2 regions of the Pantoea sp. nfd-35 genome follow, and region 1 is predicted to be linked to the other one. Evidence: predicted binding sites of a transcription regulator. Region 1 holds the regulator's gene; the other holds the start of a gene.
The links. Region 1 encodes sigma-54, which starts transcription at its own class of promoters, with help from an activator protein. Its sites were predicted from a motif close to GTTGGCACANNTTTCGCTNT; they were not measured.

Region 1 (7,331 bases):
TACTCAACACTTCGGGCACGTCGTGGGAAACCACGATGCAGGTCAGGCCCAGCGCATGATTCAGTTCATCAATAAGCTTAACCAGCACGCCCATGGTAATGGGATCCTGCCCTACAAAGGGTTCATCGAACATAATGAGTTCAGGCTCAAGCGCAATCGCGCGCGCCAGCGCAACCCTGCGAGCCATCCCGCCTGACAGCTCCGCAGGCTTCAGCTGCGCAGCACCGCGTAGACCCACGGCTTCCAGCTTCATCAGTACGGTACTGTGTAAAATCGGCGCGGGCAGCCGGGTATGTTCACGCAGCGGCCAGGCCACATTTTCGTATACCGTTAAGTCGGTAAACAGCGCGCCTGACTGAAACAACATGCTCATCTTTTTACGCGCTTCATACAACTTTGTGCGCGACAATGTCGGAATGTTCTCATCCCGAAACCAGATCTCACCGCTGTCAGGTTGCAGTTGCCCGCCAATTAAGCGTAGCAGCGTTGTTTTCCCGATCCCCGACGGCCCCATAATCGCCGTCACTTTACCTTTTGGCACCGTCAGCGAAATATCGTCGAAAATTTTGCGATCGCCACGTGAAAAACTCACGCCACGAACCTCAACCAGGTTCGTTTTTTGTTGGATCATTATCACCTCTATTACGGATCGGGCGTCAACATAGGGTACGATGGTAGCCTGTTAAGGCTAAACGCACGATAGCTTTACAGAAACTTAATACAAAGATTTGGCGAAAACGGTCATAAAATTTACTTTTGCCGCTCAGAAGGTCAAAATCAGCGCCTGTTTTGTCACAAAGAACCTGAAGGCGAGCCGACAGGGGTTTTAAGCAAGGATTTTTCATGTTCGTCGCTACCGCACTGCTGATTATCGGACTGCTTTTACTGGCTTATGGTGCCGATCGTCTGGTGTTTAGTGCTGCAATACTTTGTCGATCCTTTGGCATCCCGCCCTTGATCATCGGCATGACCGTCGTCAGTATCGGCACCTCGCTCCCGGAGATCATTCTCTCTTTCTCGGCAGCGCAGTACGGACAGATGGATCTGGCGGTGGGCACCGCGCTTGGCTCAAACATCACCAACATTCTTTTGATTCTCGGTGGCGCGGCCTTGCTGCATCCCCTGAGCATCCATTCCAATTTAATACGCCGTGAACTGCCGCTGATGGTGCTGGTCTCACTTCTTAGCGGCATCATGTTATTTGATAACTATCTTAGTCGCCTGGATGGCCTTGCACTGATTGCTATCGCCGCGATTTATCTGATAGTGACCATCCGCATCGCGCGCAAAGCAGAGAAGGACAATAACGATACGTTAACGCGCGAACAATTAGCCGAACTGCCGCGTGAAGAGAGCGGAAATACCGTCGCCTTTCTCTGGCTGGCCGTCGCACTGATTATCCTGCCCATGTCGACGCACATGGTGATCGATAACGCGACCGTATTTGCGGATTACTTTGGCGTCAGCGAGTTGGTCATGGGGCTGACGCTCATCGCGGTCGGCACCAGTCTGCCAGAGCTGGCAACCGTCATCGCGGGCGCGCTGAAAGGTGAAGATGATATCGCTATCGGCAACCTGATTGGTGCCAATATTTATAATCTGGCTATCGTTCTGGGTCTGCCGGCCCTGATTCATCCCGGCAGCGTAGACTATCACGCATTTGCGCGCGATTACTGGATAATGCTGGGTGTCAGCGTGCTGTTCGCCATGCTTTGTCTGCTGCGTCGTCGCCGGGTTGGCCGTACGGCGGGCTCGCTTTTACTCTGTGGTTTCTTCGTCTGGGTAACGCTGCTGTGGCTACAGCCGGCGTTTATGGACGGCTAACAAGGACAGATTCGCCATGTCATATCAGCAACCAACGGTAAATTTTGATTTTCAGAAAGCCGGTAAAACGGTATTACGCATCGAGCGCGAAGGCCTGGAGCAGCTTGATCAATATATTAATGAGGCTTTCGCCGACGCCTGCGCACTGATTTATGCCTGTCAGGGAAAAGTGGTGGTCATGGGGATGGGCAAGTCGGGCCATATCGGGAAAAAAATGGCGGCCACCTTTGCCAGCACCGGCACGCCGGCGTTCTTTGTGCATCCCGCTGAAGCCAGCCATGGCGATCTTGGCATGGTAGGTAAAGACGATGTCGTCATCGCGATATCTAACAGTGGCGAATCCAGTGAGATTTTGGCGCTGATACCGGTAATGAAACGCCAAAAGATTCCGTTGATCTGTATGACAAGCCGTCCTGAAAGCGCCATGGCCCGCGCCGCAGATATCCACCTGTGCGTGAAAGTCCCACAGGAGGCCTGTCCGCTCGGCCTGGCCCCCACCACCAGCACAACCGCAACGCTGGTCATGGGCGATGCGCTGGCCGTTTCCCTGCTGGAAGCCCGCGGCTTTACGCCAGAAGACTTTGCCTTGTCCCATCCGGGCGGTGCGCTGGGCCGGAAGCTGCTGCTACACGTCAGCGACATTATGCACAGCGGGGATGAACTCCCGCACGTCACTCGCGATGCTTCCCTGCGTGATGCCCTGCTGGAAATTACCCGTAAAAATCTCGGCCTGACGGTTATCGTGGACGATCTGATGAAGATCGAGGGCATCTTTACCGATGGTGACCTGCGCCGCATCTTTGATATGGGCATTGATTTTCAACACGCCACTATCGCTGAAGTCATGACCCGGGGTGGCATTCGCGTGCGGCCTAACGTGCTGGCGGTGGATGCGCTGAATTTGATGCAAACCAAAAACATTACTTCCCTGCTGGTGGCCGATGACGACCGTCTGTTGGGTGTGGTACATATGCATGACATGCTGCGCGCTGGCGTAGTGTAAACAGGAAGACATAATGCAGTCGGAAAATGCCACTTTAGAAACGTGCTACGGCCCGGTCAGTTCAGATGTCATGACGCGCGCCAGTAAAATTCGCCTGCTGATCTGCGACGTTGACGGTGTGATGTCGGATGGCCTGATTTATATGGGGAACAGCGGCGAAGAGCTGAAAACCTTTAACGTGCGCGATGGCTATGGCGTTCGCTGCCTGCTGACCTCTGACGTCGAAGTGGCTATTATTACCGGCCGCACGGCCAAATTACTGGAAGACCGCTGTAAAACGCTCGGGATTCGCCACCTTTATCAGGGGCAATCAGATAAGCTTTTGGCCTATGGTGAACTTCTGGATACACTGTCGCTCTCTGACGATCAGGTCGCCTATATTGGCGACGATCTGATTGACTGGCCAGTGATGGCGAAAGTCGGGCTAAGCGTGGCTGTCGCCGATGCCCATCCATTGCTATTGACGCGCGCGAACTACGTTACCCGTATTGCCGGTGGGCGCGGCGCGGTGCGGGAGCTGTGCGATCTCATCTTAATGGCGCAAAATAAATTCGAGGATGCCAAAGGGCAATCAGTATGAGTAAAAGCAGGCGTTGGATAACGTTGGGTCTGGCCTTGATTGCGCTGGTGCTTATTGGCTGGAATTTCACTAACCGGGATGGCGACAACAGCGCGCCGGTAGCGAATAATGATCAAACGCCAACCTACACTAGTGCCAATTCGCATACCGTAGTCTACAACCCGCAAGGCGGGCTGGCTTATAAGCTGATATCGGACAAAGTCACCTATTACGAAGACAGCGGAATAAGCTGGTTTGATAATCCGGTGATGACTACCTATGACGAAAATAAAATGCCGACCTGGACGGTACGTTCAGATAAAGCAAAGCTTACCAAAGATCGTATGCTGTATCTGTACGGCCATGTTGAGCTGAATGCTCTGGCTCCAGATTCTGAGCTTGAGAGAATTAAAACGGATAACGCTCAGGTCAATCTTGTCACGCAGGACGTCGCCTCTGACGACCAGGTGACGTTATATGGCCGCAGTTTTAACTCTACCGGTATGAAAATGCGCGGTAATTTACGGACAAAGAACGCCGAGTTAATCGAAAAGGTCAAAACTTCTTATGAAATTCAAAATGAACAAAAACCGCATTAAGTTTTTACTGGCCAGTATGCTGCTTGCAACCAGCCTGCCTGCTCTGGCGCTGACCGGTGACTCGGACAAACCCGTCAATATCGACTCTGAGAATCAGTCTCTGGATCTGCAAGGCAATGTCGCGACCTTCACCGGTAATGTTATTGTCACCCAGGGATCGATCAAAATTACTGCGGATAAAGTGGTGGTCACGCGTCCGGGCGGTGACAGTAAAAAAACCATCGTTGATGCTTACGGTAACCCTGCCACCTTTTACCAGATGCAGGACAACGGCAAACCGGTTCAGGGTCATGCGTCCAAACTGCATTATGAGCTTGCCAATGACTTTGTTGAGCTGACCGGCAACGCCTACATTGAGCAACTGGACAGCAACATCAAAGGCGACCGCATCACCTATCTGGTAAAAGAGCAAAAAATGCAGGCTTACAGCCAGGGCCAGAGCAAGCGCGTAACGACCGTGCTGGTGCCGTCGCAGTTGCAGGATAAGCCCGCGTCAACCAACAGCGAAAAAAAGAGTAACTGATCACTATGGCCACATTAATCGCAGAAAACCTGGCAAAGGCTTATAAAGGCCGCCGCGTGGTTGAAGACGTCAGCCTGCAGGTAAAGTCCGGTGAAATCGTCGGGCTGTTGGGTCCAAACGGTGCGGGTAAAACGACCACCTTTTACATGGTGGTGGGCATTGTTCCGCGCGATGCGGGACGCATCATTATTGATGACGAAGATATCAGCATCCTGCCGCTTCATGCGCGTGCGCGCCGCGGCATTGGCTATCTGCCGCAGGAAGCCTCAATCTTTCGTCGCCTGAGCGTTTACGACAACCTGATGGCGGTCCTGCAAATTCGTGATGACTTAACCGAAGAGCAGCGACAGGATCGGGCTAACGAGCTAATGGAAGAGTTTCACATTGCTCATCTGCGCGACAATATGGGGCAATCGCTGTCGGGTGGTGAGCGCCGTCGCGTAGAAATTGCGCGTGCGCTGGCAGCGAATCCGAAATTTATCCTGCTGGATGAACCCTTTGCCGGGGTCGACCCGATTTCCGTTATCGACATCAAAAAAATCATTGAACACCTGCGTGACAGTGGCCTTGGTGTTCTCATCACCGACCACAACGTGCGTGAAACGCTGGCGGTCTGTGAACGCGCCTATATCGTCAGTCAGGGAAACCTGATTGCGCACGGTACGCCGAATGAAGTCCTTGCAGATGAGCAAGTTAAACGGGTTTATTTGGGTGAAGAGTTCAGACTCTGATAAGGTGTCGTTAATACTGATGTTTACCCGGGAATATCCATCCTGTCTATGAAGCAAGGTTTGCAACTCAGGCTCAGCCAACAACTGGCGATGACCCCACAACTGCAGCAGGCGATACGTCTGCTGCAGCTCTCTACGCTCGAACTCCAGCAAGAGTTACAGCTGGCGCTGGAAAGCAATCCCCTGCTTGAGCAAACCGATCTGCACGATGAAATAGACGCGAAAGAGTATCAGGAAGGCGAAGCGGGACTGGATACCCGAGAAGCGCTGGAACAAAAGGACATGCCTGAAGAGCTGCCGCTTGACGCCACGTGGGACGAGATTTACACCGCAGGCACGCCTTCAGGAACCGGCACCGATTATCAGGATGACGAGCTGCCGATTTATCAGGGCGAAACCACACAGTCACTGCAGGACTATCTTATGTGGCAGGTCGAGTTAACGCCCTTCAGCGATAACGACCGTGCCATTGCGACCTCTATCGTCGATGCCATTGATGACACCGGTTATCTTACCGTTTCACTTGAAGAGATTCTCGACAGTATCGGTAACGACGAGCTGGAAATCGACGAAGTCGAAGCCGTGTTAAAGCGCGTTCAGCGTTTCGATCCTGTCGGCGTCGGCGCGCGTGATTTGCGCGACTGCCTGCTGGTGCAGCTGTCGCAGTATGCACCTGAAACGCCGATGCTGGCGGAAGCAAAATTGATCGTCAGCAGCCATCTCGATTTGCTGGCGAACCACGATTTCCGCAGCCTGATGCGCGTAACGCGTCTGAAAGAAGACGTACTGAAAGAGGCGATGCTGCTGATTCAGTCGCTCGATCCGCGCCCGGGTCAGTCGATTAACACCGGTGAACCCGAATACGTGATTCCCGATGTGCTGGTACGTAAAGTGACGACGCGCTGGACGGTCGAGCTGAATACCGACAGCCTGCCCAGGTTGAAGATCAACCAGCAATATGCCGCCATGGGCGGAGCCGGACGCAACGACAGCGACAGTCAGTTTATCCGCAGTAATTTGCAGGAAGCCCGCTGGCTGATTAAAAGTCTTGAAAGCCGTAACGAGACATTGTTAAAAGTCTCCCGCTGTATTGTGGAACAGCAGCAGGCCTTTTTTGACCAGGGTGAAGAGTTTATGCGTCCTATGGTGCTGGCCGATATTGCCCAGGCGGTGGACATGCATGAATCGACGATTTCCCGCGTGACCACGCAAAAATACCTTCACAGCCCACGAGGCATTTTTGAACTGAAGTATTTTTTCTCCAGTCATGTTAATACTGAAGGTGGCGGAGAAGCGTCATCTACCGCTATTCGTGCGCTGGTGAAAAAATTAATCTCGGCGGAAAACCCCGCCAAGCCCTTGAGTGACAGTAAACTGACCTCCATGTTATCTGATCAAGGGATAATAGTGGCACGTCGAACCGTCGCTAAGTACCGCGAGTCTTTGTCCATACCGCCTTCAAATCAGCGTAAACAGCTGGTTTGACAGAAATGAGAAGGAAGACCTATGCAGCTGAACCTTACCGGGCAAAATGTTGAAATCACCGAACCCCTGCGTGAGTTCGTGACAACGAAATTTGCCAAACTGGAACATTACTTTGATCATATCAATCAGGTGTATGTTGTCCTGAAAGTTGAGAAGGTGACGCAGATTGCTGATGCAACCCTGCACGTCAACGGTGGCGAGCTGCACGCCACATCTGAAGCGGAAGATATGTATGCGGCAATTGACGGATTGATTGACAAGTTGACCCGTCAACTGACCAAATATAAAGACAAGCTAAAAAAACACTAACCTTCACGCTGGCAGGCGCGCCCGGCGCGCAAAGCTGAAAGGATGGGGCGGATTAACCGCCCCGTTTTGTCATCTGTGCCAGCGCCATTATTCCGCGACGTGATGTTTACGTACCGGGTTGATGGCTATGTGAACTCGCAAGTGAAACGACAATGAACAATGATTTAACACTGGAACTGAGCACGGTGCTTTCGCCAGACTGCACCCGCAGTAGCGTACACTGCCAAAGCAAAAAACGGGCGCTGGAGATTATCAGCGAACTGGCCGCTAAGCAGCTCAACCTGCCGCATCAAACGCT
Region 2 (7,331 bases), 890 kb from region 1:
TCCCGGCACTGTTATGCTGATGCTCGGGTCTTTCAATTTGATGCCTGGCAGTTCCCTACTCTCGCATGGGGAGACCCCACACTACCATCGGCGCTACGGCGTTTCACTTCTGAGTTCGGCATGGGGTCAGGTGGGACCACCGCGCTAAGGCCGCCAGGCAAATTTTTTGTGCTCCGTCCTGCGTCTTTCACGCTGCTGCCGCGCTGGCTTCCCTCGCGCCGCTCAGTCACATACCTCAGTATGCTCCTTCACCCCGTCTCGGTTGCCGCCTTGCACTCAGCGCAAAATCCTTCGGACTCGCGTCCGCAGAACAGAACTAAATTCTTTATCCGGTAAACAATGCTGAAAATTTAAATCGTCTCTCAACCAAAACGCCTCTGGCGTTGTAAGGTTAAGCCTCACGGGTCATTAGTACCGGTAAGCTCAACGCATCGCTGCGCTTACACACCCGGCCTATCAACGTCGTCGTCTTCAACGTCCCTTCAGGAGCCTTAAAGGCTCAGGGAGAACTCATCTCGGGGCAAGTTTCGTGCTTAGATGCTTTCAGCACTTATCTTTTCCGCACTTAGCTACCGGGCAGTGCCACTGGCGTGACAACCCGGACACCAGCGGTGCGTTCACTCCGGTCCTCTCGTACTAGGAGCAACCCCCCTCAATTCTCCAGCGCCCACGGCAGATAGGGACCGAACTGTCTCACGACGTTCTAAACCCAGCTCGCGTACCACTTTAAACGGCGAACAGCCGTACCCTTGGGACCTACTTCAGCCCCAGGATGTGATGAGCCGACATCGAGGTGCCAAACACCGCCGTCGATATGAACTCTTGGGCGGTATCAGCCTGTTATCCCCGGAGTACCTTTTATCCGTTGAGCGATGGCCCTTCCATTCAGAACCACCGGATCACTATGACCTGCTTTCGCACCTGCTCGAGCCGTCACTCTCGCAGTCAAGCTGGCTTATGCCATTGCACTAACCTCCTGATGTCCGACCAGGATTAGCCAACCTTCGTGCTCCTCCGTTACGCTTTGGGAGGAGACCGCCCCAGTCAAACTACCCACCAGACACTGTCCGCAGCCCGGATTACGGGCCTACGTTAGAACACCAAACATTAAAGGGTGGTATTTCAAGGCCGGCTCCACGCAGACTGGCGTCCACGCTTCAAAGCCTCCCACCTATCCTACACATCAAGGCTCAGTGTTCAGTGTCAAGCTGTAGTAAAGGTTCACGGGGTCTTTCCGTCTTGCCGCGGGTACACTGCATCTTCACAGCGATTTCAATTTCACTGAGTCTCGGGTGGAGACAGCCTGGCCATCATTACGCCATTCGTGCAGGTCGGAACTTACCCGACAAGGAATTTCGCTACCTTAGGACCGTTATAGTTACGGCCGCCGTTTACCGGGGCTTCGATCAAGAGCTTCTCCTTGCGGATAACCCCATCAATTAACCTTCCGGCACCGGGCAGGCGTCACACCGTATACGTCCACTTTCGTGTTTGCACAGTGCTGTGTTTTTAATAAACAGTTGCAGCCAGCTGGTATCTTCGACTGGCTTCGGCTCCGGGAGCAAGTCCCTTCACCTACGCGCCAGCGTGCCTTCTCCCGAAGTTACGGCACCATTTTGCCTAGTTCCTTCACCCGAGTTCTCTCAAGCGCCTTGGTATTCTCTACCTGACCACCTGTGTCGGTTTGGGGTACGATTTTGTGTTACCTGATGCTTAGAGGCTTTTCCTGGAAGCAGGGCATTTATCACTTCAGCACCGTAGTGCCTCGTCGTCACGCCTCAGTGTAAAGTGAACCGGATTTGCCTGGAACACACACCTACACGCTTAAACCGGGACAACCGTCGCCCGGCCGATATAGCCTTCTCCGTCCCCCCTTCGCAGTAACACCAAGTACAGGAATATTAACCTGTTTCCCATCGACTACGCCTTTCGGCCTCGCCTTAGGGGTCGACTCACCCTGCTCCGATTAACGTTGAACAGGAACCCTTGGTCTTCCGGCGACAAGGTTTTTCACCTTGTTTATCGTTACTTATGTCAGCATTCGCACTTCTGATACCTCCAGCATGCCTCACAGCACACCTTCGACGGCTTACAGAACGCTCCCCTACCCAACAACGCATAAGCGTCGCTGCCGCAGCTTCGGTGCATGGTTTAGCCCCGTTACATCTTCCGCGCAGGCCGACTCGACCAGTGAGCTATTACGCTTTCTTTAAATGATGGCTGCTTCTAAGCCAACATCCTGGCTGTCTGGGCCTTCCCACATCGTTTCCCACTTAACCATGACTTTGGGACCTTAGCTGGCGGTCTGGGTTGTTTCCCTCTTCACGACGGACGTTAGCACCCGCCGTGTGTCTCCCGTGATAACATTCTCCGGTATTCGCAGTTTGCATCGGGTTGGTAAGCCGGGATGGCCCCCTAGCCGAAACAGTGCTCTACCCCCGGAGATGAGTTCACGAGGCGCTACCTAAATAGCTTTCGGGGAGAACCAGCTATCTCCCGGTTTGATTGGCCTTTCACCCCCAGCCACAGGTCATCCGCTAATTTTTCAACATTAGTCGGTTCGGTCCTCCAGTTAGTGTTACCCAACCTTCAACCTGCCCATGGCTAGATCACCGGGTTTCGGGTCTATACCCTGCAACTTAACGCCCAGTTAAGACTCGGTTTCCCTGCGGCTCCCCTATACGGTTAACCTTGCTACAGAATATAAGTCGCTGACCCATTATACAAAAGGTACGCAGTCACCCCCATAAAGAAGGCTCCCACTGCTTGTACGTACACGGTTTCAGGTTCTGTTTCACTCCCCTCGCCGGGGTTCTTTTCGCCTTTCCCTCACGGTACTGGTTCACTATCGGTCAGTCAGGAGTATTTAGCCTTGGAGGATGGTCCCCCCATATTCAGACAGGATACCACGTGTCCCGCCTTACTCATCGAACTCACAGCCTGTGCACCTTTGTGTACGGGAGTATCACCCTGTACCCTGCGACTTTCCAGACGCTTCCACTGATGCACAAGCTGATGATGGTTCTGGGCTCCTCCCCGTTCGCTCGCCGCTACTGGGGGAATCTCGGTTGATTTCTTTTCCTCGGGGTACTTAGATGTTTCAGTTCCCCCGGTTCGCCTCATACAGCTATGTATTCACTGCATGATAGTGTGTCGGAACACACTGGGTTTCCCCATTCGGGTATCGCCGGTTGTAGCGGTTCATATCACCTTACCGGCGCTTATCGCAGATTAGCACGCCCTTCATCGCCTCTGACTGCCAGGGCATCCACCGTGTACGCTTAGTCGCTTAACCTCACAACCCACAGGCGTTTATCTGTTTCACCGTAACGGCTTCACAGTTAGCTTGTAAGCTGTAAGCTTTTGAGAGACTCGAACGCGTTGTACTGTGTTCCTTATTACGGAGGAACACGACAATGCGTCGTTTCAAATTTTCAGCTTGTTCCGGATTGTTAAAGAGCAATATCTTAAACATGACTCGCAAGTCATTTTTAAGATATGTGGGCAACACCTTTCACCTGTCACCAAGCAAGTGGCGTCCCCTAGGGGATTCGAACCCCTGTTACCGCCGTGAAAGGGCGGTGTCCTGGGCCTCTAGACGAAGGGGACGTGAAATACTTGTGCAACAGACACGGGTAGTTTCACGTGAAGGTGAGATTGTATAATCAGGCGACAATTAATATTGTTACCGCACCCCAACGCGTAGACGCTTTGCTCATTACTTTTCTATCAGACAATCTGTGTGAGCACTTCGCGGGAAAGTATCTTCAGGTAAGGAGGTGATCCAACCGCAGGTTCCCCTACGGTTACCTTGTTACGACTTCACCCCAGTCATGAATCACAAAGTGGTAAGCGCCCTCCCGAAGGTTAAGCTACCTACTTCTTTTGCAACCCACTCCCATGGTGTGACGGGCGGTGTGTACAAGGCCCGGGAACGTATTCACCGTGGCATTCTGATCCACGATTACTAGCGATTCCGACTTCACGGAGTCGAGTTGCAGACTCCGATCCGGACTACGACGCACTTTATGAGGTCCGCTTGCTCTCGCGAGGTCGCTTCTCTTTGTATGCGCCATTGTAGCACGTGTGTAGCCCTACTCGTAAGGGCCATGATGACTTGACGTCATCCCCACCTTCCTCCGGTTTATCACCGGCAGTCTCCTTTGAGTTCCCGACCGAATCGCTGGCAACAAAGGATAAGGGTTGCGCTCGTTGCGGGACTTAACCCAACATTTCACAACACGAGCTGACGACAGCCATGCAGCACCTGTCTCAGAGTTCCCGAAGGCACCAAAGCATCTCTGCTAAGTTCTCTGGATGTCAAGAGTAGGTAAGGTTCTTCGCGTTGCATCGAATTAAACCACATGCTCCACCGCTTGTGCGGGCCCCCGTCAATTCATTTGAGTTTTAACCTTGCGGCCGTACTCCCCAGGCGGTCGACTTAACGCGTTAGCTCCGGAAGCCACTCCTCAAGGGAACAACCTCCAAGTCGACATCGTTTACGGCGTGGACTACCAGGGTATCTAATCCTGTTTGCACCCCACGCTTTCGCACCTGAGCGTCAGTCTTCGTCCAGGGGGCCGCCTTCGCCACCGGTATTCCTCCAGATCTCTACGCATTTCACCGCTACACCTGGAATTCTACCCCCCTCTACGAGACTCAAGCCTGCCAGTTTCAAATGCAGTTCCCAGGTTAAGCCCGGGGATTTCACATCTGACTTAACAGACCGCCTGCGTGCGCTTTACGCCCAGTAATTCCGATTAACGCTTGCACCCTCCGTATTACCGCGGCTGCTGGCACGGAGTTAGCCGGTGCTTCTTCTGCGGGTAACGTCAATCGACAAGGTTATTAACCTTATCGCCTTCCTCCCCGCTGAAAGTACTTTACAACCCGAAGGCCTTCTTCATACACGCGGCATGGCTGCATCAGGCTTGCGCCCATTGTGCAATATTCCCCACTGCTGCCTCCCGTAGGAGTCTGGACCGTGTCTCAGTTCCAGTGTGGCTGGTCATCCTCTCAGACCAGCTAGGGATCGTCGCCTAGGTGGGCCGTTACCCCGCCTACTAGCTAATCCCATCTGGGTTCATCCGATAGTGAGAGGCCCGAAGGTCCCCCTCTTTGGTCTTGCGACGTTATGCGGTATTAGCCACCGTTTCCAGTGGTTATCCCCCTCTATCGGGCAGATCCCCAGACATTACTCACCCGTCCGCCACTCGTCACCCGAGGAGCAAGCTCCTCTGTGCTACCGTCCGACTTGCATGTGTTAGGCCTGCCGCCAGCGTTCAATCTGAGCCATGATCAAACTCTTCAATTTAAGTTTGATTTGCTGAAACAAGTCCAGCGGTGCTCATCTGTAAAACGTCATAATGAATTTCATTATGTGTTCACTCGTGAGGCTTTGATATTTTTTACGTCCGGAGACGCTGATATCAATCCTGCGAGTGCCCACACAGATTGTCTGATAAATTGTTAAAGAGCAGTGCGAACAGCGGGTTAACCGTCTGTCGCGAGGTGGCGTATATTACGCTTTCCTCCTTCAGAGTCAACCTCTTTTTCAGAAGTTTTTCTCCGGCGGCTCAGTTGCCTGACCCTCTCAACACCGCATTCCGTAAGCCGTTGTGCCGTGTCGATGGAGGCGCATTATAGGGATCCGATTTAATTGCACAACCCTTTTTTTGGATCTTTTTACTGACTGCCGAGAAAACATTCACATTGATTAGATCACCAACGATCCGGCGCAAAATCCCCTTGCCAGTTGGTCACAATCGCATCAGGCTGCCGGTAAACACAGTAAAGGAGAGCACAATGACTGTAGCGTTACGTCCTTATAAACATCTCTTCCCGCAGTTGGGTCTGCGCGTCATGGTTGATCCCACCAGCGTTGTGGCGGGTGACGTAATCATGGAAGACGATGTCGGTATCTGGCCTCTGGTGGCTATTCGTGGTGATGTGAACCAGGTTCGCATCGGCGCCCGCACCAATATTCAGGATGGTAGCGTGCTGCATGTTACCCATAAGTCTGATGCTAATCCTGCAGGTTTCCCACTGGTGATCGGTGAGGATGTTACTGTCGGACATAAAGCCATGCTGCACGGTTGTACTATTGGCAATCGCGTACTGGTTGGAATGGGGTCAATTGTGCTGGATGGCGTGATTGTTGAGGATGACGTTCTGATTGGTGCCGGGAGCCTGGTTCCTCCCGGTAAGCGGCTGGAAAGTGGTTATCTTTATGTAGGCAGTCCGGTCAAACAGATCCGACCGCTGAATGAAAAAGAAATAGCAGGATTGCTCTACTCTGCCAGCAACTATGTCAGTTGGAAGAACGACTACCTGGCCGGCGACAGCCAGATCCATCCTTCATTATCGACCTGATCGTTACGGATACAGTCCTCCGCCTGATCTTCCAAATCCCAGCGATGGTCACGAAACAGTGCCATCGCATCCCCTTCCCCGAATTGTTGGTGTAAAGCCGTCACACTGATGGCACAGGTTAGCCCCATGCCATTGACCAAAACAGGGAAACAGACAGCCATTAATGTCGTATCCAGCGTTTCACGATCTGGAAACTGGATAGCCTGATTCACGACGACAGCTCCGCTTTCAATGACGCGATCACCGGCGCAATTTCCGGCATGATGCCATGCCATAAATGAAATGCATGCGCGGCTTGCCCCACCAGCATGCCTAATCCATCCGCAAGATGCGATGAACCCTGTTGTTGGCACCAGCGCAGAAAAGCGGTTAATCCGTTCTGATAAAACATGTCATAGCAGTGTAAATCAGCATGGATTAATGATGAGGGTAATGGCGGCACATCGCCATTAATGCCACTCGATGTCGCGTTAATCAGTAAATCAAATTGTTTACCACTCAGCGCATTAAATGAACATGCACTCACCGCCCCATACTGTCCGAACGCCTTTGCCATGCTTTGGGCACTCGCAGCCGTGCGGTTGACTAGCGTAATCGTCGTTCCCAGAGAAAGCAGAGGCAGGATAACGCCACGTGCTGCCCCACCAGCCCCCATCAGTAAGACACGATCGCCTGGTTTGATCATCGACAGACGCTGAAGATCGCTGACTAAACCAATGCCGTCCGTATTGTCGCCAAGAATCTGTCCGTCCGGGCACTTTTTCAACGTGTTAACCGCCCCCGAGGTAGAAGCCCGCTCGGTCAGTTGATCGGCATATTCCCAGGCCTGCTGCTTGAAAGGTAACGTGATATTTGCGCCCGCTCCGCCTTGGGCAAAAAACGTCGTAACCGCCTCGGGGAAACTATCCACAGGCGCTTCAATACGATCATATTGAAGGGTGATCCCCGTTTGTCTGGCA

Region 2: a site for sigma-54 is predicted at 5,511-5,530, ahead of P9J57_RS02305 (gamma carbonic anhydrase family protein). Genes of this name have one in related genera too.

Annotation. Positions count from the first base shown of each region.
Region 1 covers NZ_CP122403.1:4,005,934-4,013,264, forward strand. The annotation lists gene mlaF (phospholipid ABC transporter ATP-binding protein MlaF) at 1-631, opposite strand, end outside; gene P9J57_RS18580 (calcium/sodium antiporter) at 844-1,824, shown strand; gene kdsD (arabinose-5-phosphate isomerase KdsD) at 1,841-2,827, shown strand; gene kdsC (3-deoxy-manno-octulosonate-8-phosphatase KdsC) at 2,841-3,407, shown strand; gene lptC (LPS export ABC transporter periplasmic protein LptC) at 3,404-3,985, shown strand; gene lptA (lipopolysaccharide ABC transporter substrate-binding protein LptA) at 3,954-4,508, shown strand; gene lptB (LPS export ABC transporter ATP-binding protein) at 4,514-5,239, shown strand; gene rpoN (RNA polymerase factor sigma-54) at 5,288-6,724, shown strand; gene hpf (ribosome hibernation promoting factor) at 6,746-7,033, shown strand; gene ptsN (PTS IIA-like nitrogen regulatory protein PtsN) at 7,186-7,331, shown strand, end outside.
Region 2 covers NZ_CP122403.1:477,579-484,909, reverse strand. The annotation lists rRNA gene rrf (5S ribosomal RNA) at 43-158, opposite strand; rRNA gene P9J57_RS02320 (23S ribosomal RNA) at 388-3,295, opposite strand; tRNA gene P9J57_RS02315 (tRNA-Glu) at 3,534-3,609, opposite strand; rRNA gene P9J57_RS02310 (16S ribosomal RNA) at 3,773-5,314, opposite strand; gene P9J57_RS02305 (gamma carbonic anhydrase family protein) at 5,806-6,372, shown strand; gene P9J57_RS02300 (DUF1488 family protein) at 6,327-6,584, opposite strand; gene aroE (shikimate dehydrogenase) at 6,581-7,331, opposite strand, start outside.